2 regions of the Pontibacillus salicampi genome follow, and region 1 is predicted to be linked to the other one. Evidence: riboswitches for the same ligand, from Rfam matches in the RefSeq annotation. Region 1 holds a riboswitch; the other holds the start of a gene.
What was found. A riboswitch is a leader RNA that binds a small molecule or an ion and turns the genes downstream of it on or off. The one in region 1 is predicted to bind S-adenosylmethionine.
Positions count from the first base shown of each region.

Region 2: it holds a riboswitch for S-adenosylmethionine, as region 1 does, so the genes downstream of both, msrA (peptide-methionine (S)-S-oxide reductase MsrA) here and ACFFGV_RS04465 (O-acetylhomoserine aminocarboxypropyltransferase/cysteine synthase family protein) in region 1, are expected to answer to the same signal.

Region 1 is NZ_JBHLTP010000003.1:596,146-603,730, forward strand. Features, by position in the region: gene ACFFGV_RS04460 (homoserine dehydrogenase) at 1-525, opposite strand, end outside; gene ACFFGV_RS04465 (O-acetylhomoserine aminocarboxypropyltransferase/cysteine synthase family protein) at 604-2,307, opposite strand; SAM riboswitch class I at 2,425-2,534, opposite strand; gene ACFFGV_RS04470 (thiol-disulfide oxidoreductase DCC family protein) at 2,715-3,110, shown strand; gene ACFFGV_RS04475 (DUF421 domain-containing protein) at 3,387-4,100, shown strand; gene ACFFGV_RS04480 (M3 family metallopeptidase) at 4,281-6,074, shown strand; gene ACFFGV_RS04485 (hypothetical protein) at 6,345-6,596, opposite strand; gene ACFFGV_RS04490 (hypothetical protein) at 6,818-7,093, shown strand; gene ACFFGV_RS04495 (OsmC family protein) at 7,162-7,585, opposite strand, start outside.
Region 2 is NZ_JBHLTP010000005.1:39,915-47,499, forward strand. Features, by position in the region: gene ACFFGV_RS08260 (WG repeat-containing protein) at 1-691, opposite strand, end outside; gene ACFFGV_RS08265 (CDGSH iron-sulfur domain-containing protein) at 848-1,036, shown strand; gene ACFFGV_RS08270 (hypothetical protein) at 1,081-1,359, opposite strand; gene ACFFGV_RS08275 (AIM24 family protein) at 1,436-2,134, opposite strand; gene ACFFGV_RS08280 (DUF2188 domain-containing protein) at 2,237-2,692, opposite strand; gene ACFFGV_RS08285 (thioredoxin family protein) at 2,893-3,219, opposite strand; gene msrA (peptide-methionine (S)-S-oxide reductase MsrA) at 3,345-3,815, opposite strand; SAM riboswitch class I at 3,936-4,055, opposite strand; gene ACFFGV_RS08295 (RidA family protein) at 4,405-4,785, shown strand; gene ACFFGV_RS08300 (excisionase family DNA-binding protein) at 4,882-5,112, opposite strand; gene ACFFGV_RS08305 (C45 family autoproteolytic acyltransferase/hydrolase) at 5,128-6,180, opposite strand; gene ACFFGV_RS08310 (ABC transporter permease) at 6,394-7,125, opposite strand; gene ACFFGV_RS08315 (ABC transporter ATP-binding protein) at 7,106-7,585, opposite strand, start outside.

The DNA.
Region 1 (7,585 bases):
ATCTTCAAAAGAATTTTGGTGCTTGGTCATCTGTGTCAGAATATAGTTGGATGTTCCGTTTACGATACCTTGGATACTCTTTATTTGATTTACTTGCAGCATCTGATCAATGGTTCGAATAACCGGGGTGCCACCAGCTGTTGTTGCTTCGTACCCAATCCATACATTATGCTCTTTAGCCAGTTCAAGGAGGTGTGGACCGTAATGGGCAAACATCTCCTTGTTTGCCGTTATCACGTGTGCTCCGTGCTCAATAGCTCGTGTTACATACTGATAGGCAGGCTGTTTTCCAACAATGGCTTCCAGGACAACGTCTACAGGCTGTTGAAAGACTTCTTCAATGTCTGTTGTCACTTGTACAGAATCGGGGAGGTTTCGTTTCTTATTAGAGTCCTTGACAAGAATGCTCGTAATTTCAATTGGCGTACTTAATTTCTTTTGTATATATTCATGGTGGGTATGAAGTGTTTCCCATACACCCTCTCCAACTGTTCCAAATCCTAGTATTGCGACCTTAATCGTCATCTACATCTTCCTTTCTTCCGTATCATCTAAGGTGACAAAGAGAGCCATCCGTTTAACGGCGCTCTCTTTGTGCATCAGTTATACTTTAGTCGTTTCACGGTTATTGTTCGTAGTTCGAATGGACTGTGCAAGACGATAGACACTGTCCGTTTCTAAGTAGGAAATGGAGTAATGGTCTAACTTATCCTTTATATCCTCATCTATAATATGCTGTGTGATAAAAACGGTAGCACTTGGGAATTGTGAGATGGCTTTTTCAACTCCCGTGCTGCTCAAAGCATACACAATATCGGTATGCTCTACCTGTGCCTCGCTGTCAAACAGCAACTGAAACCCTAGTCTTTCTAATTTGGAAAATTCTTCAGGTTTACTTGTACGATCGGCTCCATATACAGTAATTACTTTTGGTCTAGCCTCATTTTCATCTCGATAAAGAGAAGAAGTGAGGATGGTTTCTACAGCTGCTGGTTGTGCTGCACTGCTATATTGGAATCCTGTCGCCTGATATATCGCATGCTCTAAATCTGCAATCAAATCTTCTACAGCTTCTAGTCCAACGGATAAACGGATTAAATCCTCTGTTACTCCTGATTTCTTTAAATCTTCCTCATTCAATTGCTGATGGGTAGTAGTTGCTGGGTGAATGATAAGAGATTTGGCATCGCCTACGTTAGCCACATGAGACCACAGTTTGATATTATCTATAACCTCTCTACCTTCATTCCGGCCACCTTTAATACCGAATACAATCATTGAACCAAACCCATTATGCAAATATTTGCTAGCTAATTCGTAAGAGGGATGATTGCTTAATCCAGGGTAGGATACCCATTCCACACCTGGATGATTTTCGAGATAAGTAGCAATTTGCTCCGCGTTTTGTACATGTCGTTCCACTCGAAGCGGTAATGTTTCGAGCCCTTGCAGTAAATAAAAGGCATTGGTTGGACTTAAGCACGCTCCAATATCACGTAGCAGCTGAACCCTTAACTTAATAGCGAATGCTGCTGGTCCGGCATCGATTCCATAACGAAGACCATGATAACTCTCATCAGGTTCGGTAAACCCTGGGAATTTATCTTGATTCCAATTGAATCGGCCACTATCCACAACAACTCCACCAATAGAATTACCGTGTCCTCCGAGCCATTTCGTTGCAGAGTGAACAACAATATCAGCTCCCCAGCTGATGGGCTTACAAATGTGAGGGGTAGCAAAGGTGCTATCCACAATCAGTGGTATGTGATGAGCATGAGCAACATCTGCTATTGCTTCAAGATCTAGGACATCTAAGCTCGGGTTCCCAATGACCTCAGCAAACACAGCTTTGGTTTTAGACGTAATGGCTTCGTTAAATTTCTCAGGGTCAGTACCATCTACAAATGTTACATGAATGCCGTATTTTGGTAATGTGACAGCAAATAGATTATAGGTTCCACCGTATAAGTTGGTGGAGGCGACGATTTCGTCTCCCGCCTGAGCAAGATTTAGTATGGATAATGTAATAGCAGCCATTCCGGAAGAAGTAGCTACCGCAGCTATCCCATCTTCTAATAGTGCGATTCGCTGCTCGAATGCGTCTACAGTAGGGTTATTAATTCTTGTATAAATATTACCAGGTTCACTAAGTGCAAATAAATTTTGGGCATGGTCTGTGTCGTTAAATACGTATGATGTAGTTTGATAAATAGGTACAGCTCTTGCACCTGCTTCTTTATCAGGGGTTTGGCCTCCATGTAGGCTAAGTGTTTCTAAACGATACGTATGAAATGGTAGTGTCATGGTACAATTCCTCCTTGATTAGATGATGTCTAGGGAAATTGCCTGACAGGTAAGGGAAAAGAGGGGATAATAGAAAAAACCCTCTTCATAAGAAGAGGGTTTATATGTACCGTCCTCCTCTTATCTTCCAGATCCGCATGACCTGTAGGATGTAGCACCTTTTCAAACGATGTTGAAAGGTTGCCGGGCTTCACAGGGCCTAGTCCCTCTGCCGCTCTTGATAAGAGATTAAATTGTCAGTTAGCATTTAGTCATTTACTACTCAAAAGTATAAACGATAGGTCAGTATTTCGTCAACACAATTAATTGACTTATTCGAAAATTTAAAACTGTAATTATGTTCATTGTTTCACAAAGTAAGTCTGTTTGGTACAATATAGGAAATAGCGCTAGGGAGGGGAAATGAAGTGAAACAAAAAATTATTCTATTCGATGGAGTGTGCAATTTCTGTGATGGAGCTGTTCAATTTATTATAAAGCGAGATAAAAAGGAACAATTCTACTTTGCTTCACTGCAAGGAGAGGAAGGGCAACGTTTAGTAGATGAGTACGAGGTGGATAAACAAACAGACAGCATTATCTTATTGGAAAAGAATCACGTTTATACTAAATCTACTGCTAGTTTAAGGATTTTGAAAGAAATGTCAGGCTTATGGAAGCTTTTATATATATTAATAGCAGTGCCTCCTTTTATTCGGAATAAAATGTATGACTTGCTAGCAAGGAACCGATATAAATGGTTTGGGAAGAAATCCGAATGTACACTACCATCTCCTTCGGTTCGGAAAAGATTTTTGGATTAAATACGAAATAAATTCACTGGTCCTCCAAAAGTGAATAGGAATGCTACATTAGAAGGATTGCTGACGACAAGGGATGTCATTTATCTCCTTCTTAGGAGAATAGAAAGGAAAAGGCTTCTTAATCACTATATCTACTTGATTCAAGAGAGCACACAGCCATTATGGTGTATTTTATCTAATCACCAAGGAATAAAAGAGAAGTATGGAATGTCATCATCTTTGGCAATGATAGGTATAACACTATACACATACAAGAGGTGCATTTACGTGGATATTATGATGGATAGTATAAAGGTTATCCTGCGTATTGTAACGATTCTTCCTTTTATGCTTGTAATAGGTCTATATATGGGTAAACGCTCTATAGGAGAACTTCCGGTATTTGATTTTCTTGTAGTGCTTGTTTTGGGAGCTGTAGTTGGTGCCGATATAGCAGACCCGAGTATAGATCATATTCACACCATAGTTGCAATGATTGCGATAGCGATATTACAGAAGCTTATTATAAGGTTGAAATTGAAACATCAAAAGGTTGGGAAGTTACTTACTTTCGAGCCTACAGTAGTAATGTATAAGGGAACCTTCCTTATGGAGAATATGCAGCGTATCCAGTACTCGATTGATAATATTCTACAAATGCTGAGAGAGAAGGACGTATTTCATACAAAGGATGTGGAACTTGCCATTATAGAGGCGAATGGAAGGCTTAGTGTGAAATTATATCCTGCTAAAGAAAGTGTCATTCGGGAGGATATGTCCATTTATACATCTGGTGATAATTACGAAATTCCGGTTATTCTCGATGGGAAGATACAATATGATTTACTGCAGGAAGTAAATAAAACAGAGACGTGGCTGATTGACAAGCTTAATACAGTCGGGGAACATAGCATATCATCTATTTTCTACGCAGCAGTTAACTCTAAGGGGGAGTTAATTATGTCCAAGAAACAGTCACGCATGGATCATGTGCCTCCTTATAAACACTAAGTATGCAATTTGAGTTCCACACTTATACATATATAAGTTCCGCTTAGCCAACACGCTGGCTAAGCATTTTTTTGTAACCCGATCGTTCTAAATACACTAGTAATGCAAATGGTTCTGGTGAGAGCACTTGTGTTCTGTTACTCTGAGTAAAATAAATAAACTCGAACGGGAGGAATAGATATGAGTGAACATAAATATTCAAAAACGTGGAAAATATATAGCAAATGGAATATAGGTTCGGATTTGTCTGAGCTTCCTATTCCCATTCAGGTAATTGGCGAGCAAATGGAAGAATTAAAGAAGCTGGTGGAACAATTAGAAATTACAGCAACTCCTGAGGTAAATACCTTGGAACACACTATTCACACCTTAGAAGAAATAAAAGATAGTCTAGCAGAGATTAGTTCTCTCTTAACCTGTAAACGAGCAGAAAACACACAAGAAGAGGAAACACCACAATGGAAGGAAGCTGTTTCTAGCCTTCGCTTAGATTTTCAATCACAAGCGGACAGATTGTACAAGCTTCTATTCAAATTAGAGGAACCGGTCTGGAAACGTATCCTGGACCAGTTACCACATTACCAATTTATTTTAGAAGAATGGCGAGATAAGGCCGGTAGAGCATTGGGCGAAAGAGTAGAATTTCTATTAGAGGATGGGTACTACTGCTGGGAAGACCTATATCATCAAACAGTAAACGATATGACTATTTACATGGTGATAGGCAAAGAGAACAGAAAGCTAACCATTGCCCAAACTAGAAATTTACGCTCCCACATGATGAAGGATGTTCGGGTACATTCTTTTCAACAATTACATCATGCATTCGAAGATAAATCTAATATCTTTTCCTCCATTCTAAACCGAATTGCTGGAGTTAGGACCCGCTTGTGTGAATTAAGAGCGATAGACACGCCGTTCGACGAAGCTCTTACCAATAACCGTATAAAGAAGGAAACGCTTCAGGTGATGTGGGACGTCATTGAGCGCAACAAACAACCCTTTATAGATTACTTATCTCATAGAGCTAAATTATTTGGCAATCAAACTATGAAGGCGTATGACTTTTGGGCCCCCATTAATAAGGAAGTAGCCTCCTATGATTATGATCAAGGTGTGGATTTTGTTTTGTATAACCTAGAGAGGTATGGAACAAAAATGTCTAACTTCGCTAAAAAAGCGTTCCAGCAACATTGGGTGGAGGCAGAAGACCGTCCTAACAAATCGGCGTATGCTTTTTGTGCAGCCTTTCCATTATCAGGACAATCGAGAGTTTGTATGACATATGGTGGACAAATGACAGATGTGCTAGTGCTTGCCCATGAGTTAGGTCATGCGTTTCACAATGAGGCCCTTAACAACGTATCACCCGTATTAAGAGATTATCCTATGACTCTAGCAGAGACAGCTTCTACCTATACAGAGATGATAATGCTGCGTGCCGCCTATCAGGAGGCAGCTTCCAAAGAACAGCAGCTCTTCTTATTAGAAGAGAAGCTAAAGCGAAGCGTCATGAATTTTATGGAAATCCACTCTAGGTATTTATTTGAGTCGAAACTATATGAAGAAAGAAAACAAGGATACATTCCAACCCGTCGCTTGAACACAATTATGGAGGAGTCTTTCAATAAAGGCTATCTCGGTTCCATAGACCATCTCTCTCCTTATGCATGGGCTACTATACCTCATTACTTTAAAACGGAGGCACCCTTCTATAATTTCCCTTATACATTTGGATATTTATTTGCAATGGGGATTTATGCTGAAGGAGAGCAGGAAGGAGAAGAGTTTGAGTCGAAATATGTCGCTTTACTCGAAGATTCTGGTCGGATGTCTGTAGAAGAGTTGGCTATGAAGCATTTAGGTGCGGACATAACACAAGAAAGCTTCTGGGAGAATGGAATGCAACGATGTATTCAGGATGTGCAAGATTTTATACATATAAGTGAACAAGTATATAACACATCTCCATAGACAAGGCCCTTTTTTTTCATAAAACCTATTCATTTCAAAGATAGATGGAGTTGTTGCTGGAAATTTGGAATAATGAACACTAACTAAGTCGGAAGATACGATGAATTCACACCTGTCAGAAGGGGGGAGGGATTCTTTGTTCAACAGATGAACTAGAACCCCTCCAAAATAAAGAAAAAATCAACCATGTGGGTTTACTAGAAATAGAATGGTAACATTTATTATTTGTTTACCGAGCAGGTGGTATGATTAAAGCACACACCTGTTTTCTTAGGAGTGGACATGAAAATAGACAGCAATTCCTGATGAAAGAATACCTAAGCATAACAGGCTCCATAGGACTAGTTTGTCAAAGCGAGAATAGAGATTGGTTAGAATAAAGTAAAGAGGAGTCATGGAGGCGAGTGTTATGTATGCTTCTGTTAGCTCCTTATTGGTGTAGGAACCTGATTTCCAAATAAAGTATAAAATCCATGCGGCTACTCCTATTAATCCAAGAACATTCATGAACTTTTTATCCATGTCTTCTCCTGAATGCCGGTAATAGGAGGGATACAACATAGGTTCGTATAGTCGGCCACCCCTTTCTGTTAGGTATTGTCCCACTTCACATCCTTAAGCTCTTCCTTCTGACGTCTAAGCTTAGTGTATCACTTCATTTTCATTTTTTCATTAGTAGGCATTTATACAAATCATTGCAAAGGAACAGGTCAATTCGTCTATTTGTGGTGGGAGAGTAATATATGAAAAGTCGGAACTTAAAGAAGTATTTTTTTATGATCATTGGTCACATTGGGCTGTTATTTCTAGGATTAGGTATGATGAGATATTTTGTTGTTTTTGAAGATTCCGTAGGACAATGGCTTATTTTATTTGGAATACTATTTGTTAGCAACTTAATAGGATTTTTAGAGCATAAAGCAGGAGTTACCACCAAAGAATCCTTGATAAGCTCCACTTTACTAGTAATTGTCTTTATACTAGTAACCGTATTTTTTTCTTTTAATATTACCTGTTAAGGCTGTTTTACTTCGAAAAAATAAAAATACCCCTGAGTACCTGACTTAGGGGTATGGTGTACTGTTAGTTATAGCAATTTCTTCCCTGCTTCTCCATTGATGGAATAGCTTACGGTAAGCTTGGCACTTATGGAGTGAGAAACAGAACAGTACTTGTCCTTCGATAATTCGATAGCTCGTATTACCTTATCCTCGGGCAATTCTCCCTCAAGAGCATAATGGATGTGGATGTCTGTAAATTTACGTGGATGCTCTTCAGCGCGGTCTCCTTTAATATCCATATGGAAGGAGGTAGGCTCTAACCGCATCTTTTTCAAAATGGAGATGATATCGATACCTGTACATCCTGCCACTGCATTTAACAGATATTCTGTTGGTCGTGCCCCTTCATTCACTCCTCCACTATCTGCACCGGCGTCCATTTTTAACGAGTGTCCTGATGGAGCTTCTCCTTGAAATGCCATGTTTCCTGTCCAATTCACTTGAAATTCC
Region 2 (7,585 bases), on a different contig from region 1:
GATAGTCGTCTATTCTATTAATGATTGCCCTTTGCTCATAAAAGCGTTGTGCCCCATCAAACTGAGGCTCTACTACTATTCTTCCCTTCTCGTTAATGTACCCATACTTTCCTCCAGAGTCACGCTGGAAAGCTAGAAGTCCATCGCCTCTTGCTCCGACGTAGGGATATAGATAAGAATAAAGTACACTGCCGTTCCGGTTTATCAAAGCAAAATCATTTTCCCTCACCTTCACCAATGCTTTTTTTTCTTGAAAATCATCTGCAGACAAATAAATCGGACGGAGGGCTTCCTGTCCTTGTCTATCTAAATATCCGTACCTAACTCCACTTTCTGTGTCTTTATTAAACACAGCCATTCCATTCTCATACCGGCCAATGTATGGATAGGGCGTAGAAGTAAGGAGGGTACCTTCTTCATTAATCACCCATGTTCCTTTGGAATTAGAAGCAGATGCACGTTCTTCGCTAAAGGATGAAATATAATCATATTGTGGCTTTACGATGAAAGAGCCGGTTGTATCCAATACTCCATAAAGTCCATCCACCTCTACGATAGCTAACCCATTCTTCTGAAAATCACGTGCCTGATTAAATTGAGGATCAATTACGAATAACCCTTTAACATTAATATATCCCCATTTCTCTCCTGTGACAGTTTGCATCGCTGCTGGATATAGCTTTTGATGCATATCAGTCTCCTTCTTTCCTTAGGCATTTTACCTATAGTATATGAGCGATACATCCATAATGTGCTTCCATTTAACAGAAACAGACAAGAAGGAACGCTTAAAACCAGAAGTAAGACGGCCTATCCATTCATATACATTACAAAGGAGGGAAAAGAGATGGCTACCATACAAGTAAAGGATAACGGCCCCTTATTTATTTCTGGGGATTTTAAGGTGGTCGACGCAGAAGGACATTCATTTACAACTAAAAAATTATGCTCTTTATGCAGATGTGGATTATCGGATAAGAAGCCCTTCTGTGATGGATCCCATAAAGGTCAATTCCAAGATGAAGCTCGAGCTTAAAATGGAGCACAAAAAAACCTGGCGCTGCTTCGCCAGGTTTTTATCTAGGATACTTCTACACTACGGAATAATAATCCCACCTTAGAAGCCACCCCTTCAATATATACTTCCGCTTCAGAGGGAATCGTCACGGAGCCCTTCCATTGCAATTCCCTCCCGTTTAAGTGTTTAGAGCGATGAGATGCAAACACCCATAACACCTTTTCCCCTTTAATAAAGGCTGTCCATAACCATTCTTCCTCAATGGTAGAACTAATGCCAATCAAGGTATGGCTCGCTCTTCTGTTTTGGCTTTTCTCAATGGACTTCAACTGATGTATCAACTTCATCCACTCCCATGTAGCTTTTAGGAGCAGTATGCACAGTTTCCTTCCCTCTTATCCATTGAACAATAGCAGATTAAGAGGAACTGCTTTGAGAATAAACAACCTCTTCAAACGGCTGGACGATTACAAAGCCCTCTCCAGAAAATTTCATTTGAATGGATTCTCCGCTGCCACGTCCAATAAATGTTTTAAAGGAAACATCCGTTTTAAATTCTGGTTCAAGATGTCCAGACCATGCTACCGTAGCATTAGGGTCGGTAATAACAGGCTGATCTGGTGTAACCAGTAGGGTAACAGGTTCATAGTGTGTCGTTATTGCAACCATACCACGACCCTCTAGCTGCACGTTAAACAAACCTCCAGACATCATACCGGCCACTTTTTTCATTAAGTGGATGTCCCAATCTAAACCTGGCTCAAAGGCTAACAAATCATTACCGTTTACCGTAATTTTCTCGTTATCCAAATCAAGGATAGTAATCTTCTTACCCTGATCTGCTACATACAATTTCCCGTTACCCGTCGCTTTCATCAAAGAGCTGCCTTCTCCTGATACAGCCTTTTTGAACATTCTGCCTAGGCCATGCTCCATTATACCTTCTCTCTCAAACTTAATATCTCCAGTATATGAAATCATCGACCCTGTCTTAGCCCAAACTTGATCGGATAAATTGATTTCAAGCATCCGAGGTGTTTCTAGTTGAAAATAGTCATTAGCTGATTCATCCTGTTTCGTCTGATTAATAAATTCCTGTATAGAATAATTTCCCATGCTTCTCTCCCCTTTATATGCTTATCCTTCTAATCTTCTACACTTAATGAAAAAGTCCTGTACGTGAACAGGACCCTTCTATTAATGCTTCTATCTAGTTGTTTAATACGATGTAGTCTCCTGAATAGTTCCATCTTTTTTATGGATAACGACTTGTGTACCTTTATTGGACGCAATGTCTTTCGCCCTGTTTATCGCATCCGCTTTGTTGGAAAATGTAGCTGCAGGCTTTTTTGCTTCAGCAGCCTGCACAGCCCACCCATTTTCGTGACTTACTACGTGCTCCCCTTTATCGAGCAGCTCTGGTCGATTCTCATACTGCTGATCTTCAGGATCCCTCTGCTTTAAAGAGGTGTCAGGCTTGTGTCTCATTTCCTCAATTTCATCTTGAGAAGCGTTGTCAAACCATTCCTTCGCTTGTTCCGTTGCGATAGGAATAGCTCTCCCTTCCTCGTAACCCTCATCCAGCATAGCATTAGCAATTTCAATAGTTTTTTTTCGAACTGGCAAATCCAAATTCTTTAAGGAACTAGGATAATTCTCTGTATCCCAAGGCATAACGACCCTCCGTGAACTTTTTTTCTTCTATATTCTTTTCCTTTTTTTAACTCCTCCAAACCTTATGATGCTGCTCCTTGACTTATAACAAATACCAAAGGAAGCGCCTATCGCTTTAGAATCCGTTGATATTCTATAATGTGCCTTTCACAGACGCTCAAAAAAACCCTGACTCTTCGTGTAAGAGAGTCAGGGTTGAGTTAAAGGTTTAATGCACTTGTAAGCCGCTCTAATTGATGGTCTAATTCATCTATTGGAACGAAGCGTGCTTTTCGGAACATTTCCTTTCCATTAACGGAAACGATTAGTACTGGAACAGTGAAAATCTCGTACTCTCCTGCAATGTCAGGAATGTGTTCTGCGTCTACATGTAAGGATTGTACGGAAGAATACTCTAAAAGTAATGCTTCTACTTGCGGTAGAAGGGAGTGACAGACAGAACAGTTAGGTCTTGATATATAAAGAAGAGATATCTCTTCAGATTGAACAAAGGAACGCACTTCTTCTATTGAATTGGCATGTTGCATCGTATCCACACCTTGCACTTTAGATTTGCTCCTATTATACCAATTTACATGGTGCTACGCTTCTTTTTCGCTTACCCCCGTTGGTATTATAAAGCTTAAAATATAATGTGAGGAGGACCCTCACATTATATCCCACAGGAAACAGACCCGTGTTTCTGGAGATATTTCTGATGATATTCTTCTGCGTCATAGAATGGCGCAGCTTTTTTAATTTGTGTTGCTATTGGCAGCTTATATATACCTTTGTCTGACCATTCCTGAATTTTCTCTTCAGCTACTTGCCTTTGCTCATCATCCAAGAAGAAAATAACGGAACGATATTGCGTGCCAACATCTTCTCCCTGACGATTAATTTGGGTAGGGTCGTGGACCTCGAAGAACTGGTCTACTAGGGAAGCATAGCTGATCACAGAAGGATCAAACTCTACCTTTGTAGTTTCCGCATGTCCGGTAACTCCACTTTTCACTAGCTCGTAGGATGGGTTTTCCACTGTACCTCCGGAATATCCTACTCGGGTTGCCGTAACTCCGGTTAACCGTTCAAAAAAAGCCTCTACACCCCAAAAACACCCTGCTCCAAAATATGCTGTTGCCATCTTCATCTCTTCCTTTCTGTATAACGGAAACTTCTTGTTTCAAAGAGATCGACGAGTTTTTTAATGCAAAAAACCCCTCTCTTTATCCAAGAAAGGGGTCGTAAGTTTATCTGTACGATCCTCTCATCTCCCAAGGCTCTCACCTTGCAGGAATTGGCACCGTTTCGGTTAAGACACATAGTCTTAAAGAATGGTTGCCGGGCATCAAAGGGCCAGTCCCTCCGCCTCTCTGGATAAGAAGTTATGCGTTATGAATATTTTTGTTAATCAATATAATACACTCATTTGGTAGCGAAGTAAAGGATTTTAACTTACTTCTTCCAGTATATGAATGCAGCTGCATTAGCATGCTTAAAACAAACATATATAAAGCCTGCCATCCCGACAGGTGGTTAAGTTCCCGCAGTCGTATAAAACGATTTGGGATGGCATTACACATAAACTATCACATTCTGAGTAAAAAGAAAAATAAATCTACCCAGCCCCATGAAATTTGTTATTTTTCGAATATTACTCATTCTCAATCCTTTAGAATGTGTTATCCTAGCACTATCTTATACAAATAATGATAAAAAGGAGCAATGCCCTTATGTTTAACACAATCTCCACTGACAAAGCACCCGCAGCAATCGGACCTTATTCTCAGGCCGTTGATCTTGGTAATCTTTTATTCATTTCTGGCCAAATTCCTTTAGATCCTAATACGCAGGCATTTGTTTCAAGTGATGTGAGAGAGCAAGCAGAGCAAGTCATGAAAAATGTTGGCGCGATATTAAGTGAAGCTGGTTTAGACTACAAGCACATCGCAAAAGCCAATATTTATTTAGCAAATATGGAGGATTTCCAAGCAGTAAATGAAGTGTACGCTAGCTTCTTAAGTGAACCATACCCTGCTAGAGCAGCTATCGAGGTAAGCGCATTACCAAAAGGTGCAAAAGTAGAGATAGAAGCTATTGCTGTGAAAGAATAGTGCGTTGCGTAAATTATTATTGCAATGAAGACATTTTGCCAGCTGAAAATCTTTTTAAGTGCTTGTAGAACAACCGGTTATGTTCTACAAGCTTTTTTAATCTTCATCCTTAACGTCCATATCCTCAGGAATGGGTTCATTAAGGTATTCTTGTATTTGCTTCCGATAGCGTTCGATTTGTTCAAAATACTGCTGAAACTGGTCTTTATAAATAAGATATTGCGTTCCGTCATGCAGGGCTCGAATACGTCCCTTAAACACCATTTTTTCTACGTATTCTTCGGGAAGCTCTAAATATTCTGCTGTTTCTTGAATGGTTAAATACATGGAAACATTCTCCCTCTACTTTGCATTTTTGTCCATATGTGGAAATGGAAGATCGGTATCCACTGAGCCAGTAATGAACTTGTCTTCAACATTCAAGCCTTCCAGCCAGGCTTTGAAATCAAATACTATCGGCTCTTTGTCTCCGCCCAGAGCAAACCACACCTTTCCCTCCTTCGGGAAATAAGCAGCTGTATGAATGGTTCCTGCCCAGTTTTGATATTCATCTGAGAATACACCTCTGTCAGAATCATTCAACAGGCGAAATGCCTCATAAGCTGAAGGTTTATGCTGTCTTGCCGCCTCCATTGTTTCCAGCCGGCGATACGAATCGACGAGATAATTTCGATTTTCTTCCTTCATATGCTCGAAATGGTTAGTGCACGTATTAGATTCCCTAACCTTTACGCCCCTTGGTGTCGTTTCAATCACATATGTTTTTCCGCTACGGTCCAATACGATATAACTAAAGGAATGGCGGTGAGGTATCTCCTTCAGCATTGATATCGCTTCCTCTACATCCGCACACGATTCTAGAATCAAACGGCCAATCATACAGCAAATAAACCCGATTCCAGGTTTTTTACGATGCATAAAATTATATCCAAGCGCAAGCCCCTTCTCGTTCATTCCATCCATTCGCCCTGTAATCCGTTGGGAAGGACCAATTATAGCATAGCCTTGGTCCGTTGGCTGAAATAATACGTATCGCCCTTCGTATGTTTTCGGCTGATAATCGTAATTACGAACCATGTAATCGTCCCCAGTTAAAATAGAGCACCCTGATTTCACATAGTCTAGTCGATAGCCTCCAAATTCCATCATTACTCGCTCCATGCTCCATCCTAGCGCATCTCTTATCCCGATTAGCTCCTCCCAAACACCAGGAGCGAAACGGGTGATAGCATCTTTTACTTCCTCTTCCTCTACTGAAAATCTAGGCTTACGAAGCTTCCATTGCTTTTCTCGATTTTGTACTGTTAACGAATTCCGCATTTCTTCCCCTTGCCTTACCCCAAAATCATAATGGGATCCGCGAAATTGTATTATGTCACTATATATGTCCTTCATGCTCTACCCCTTAATCTTCTTGTTTGTTGTTCCTTTCCAGAATAACCGATTACTTCTCTGTCACGCAAAGCCCTGAAGTCCTGGAGGATGTTTAGGATTTTGTCTCTTTACCATTCAAAAAGTCACAGTTCATGAACTGTGACTTTTATAACCATTTCATGCGGATCATACCTATCCAGAAGTAAAAATCCTATTGTCTTCATAATTCTGCTATTAAGTACTCATACGAGTCATTTTGGAATACCTGTATAGTCCGAACAATGATACAAGTAGGTAGCCTGCCAAAATAGCGCATCCTCCTAACACTAGGTCTTGGTTTTCATATCCCATGGAAGCATCGAAGTATTGAATACTAAAACGATAAATGAAGGAGAATGGAAACACAATGCCGAAATCAGCACCCAGCAAAATAGTGGTCACAAAGATGGAGGCTACCCCCGCAATCACCACGGACAAAATATTTCTTGTACTAAACGCAAGCAGAGCTGCCAACGGCACAATGAGAATGGTTAAGCCGGAAAATAGCATAGAGGTTAGAAACCTCGTAATCAGACCTCCAAAGCCAATGTCGAACAAAGATCCAATCGTCAGAGTGTGAAGAGCATGATTCAAGAATGATGTAGCCATTAACAGTATCGAACAGGCTAGCACCTTAGATAGCAACAAACTGAAATTATGGTAAGGATACGAAATCCAGTTCAGTGTCGTTTTATTTTGAAATTCAGTATAGAAAAAGAACCCTGCAAAGATAAACACTAACGTAGGGAATAAAATGGCATACTGATTAAATACAAAGAAATAATATTTCTCCGCATCCATCCCTCCTGCCATCAGCATCATTCCCCCTGTGTTGATAAAGTAAGGCAGGAAGCTCAATACTAATATGACATAGACCATTTTCAACCGTTTCATTTTCATCAATTCATTACGAATAAGCAACTTCATTTTCTTCACCCTTTTCCAATAGTTTTAAATATAAATCCTCTAACGTAAGTTCAAATACTTCCAGCATGATGGTTGGAACTTGATGTTGTTCCAAAAGATTCTCAATTTCTTTTTGCGAAAGAGGGGAAACAAATTCCAACTCATCTTTACCTGTGTACACCTCATGTCCTTGACACTCTTCCAACAAGTCTTCGCGTGGAAACGTTTTTGTCATACTAGAAGGCATCCGCAGCCTATATAAATAAATATGTGTATGATCTTTCATCTTCGTAGTTTCAAAAATGATCTCACCATTATTCATAAACACCAATTCGTCAGCCATAAGATCAATCTCATTTAACAAATGGCTGGAGATAATAACGGTCTTGTTGGAACTAATCACCTCTCTAATCAACATTTCCCTCACTTCTTTGATGCCATGAGGGTCTAATCCATTGGTCGGTTCGTCTAATAGCAATAG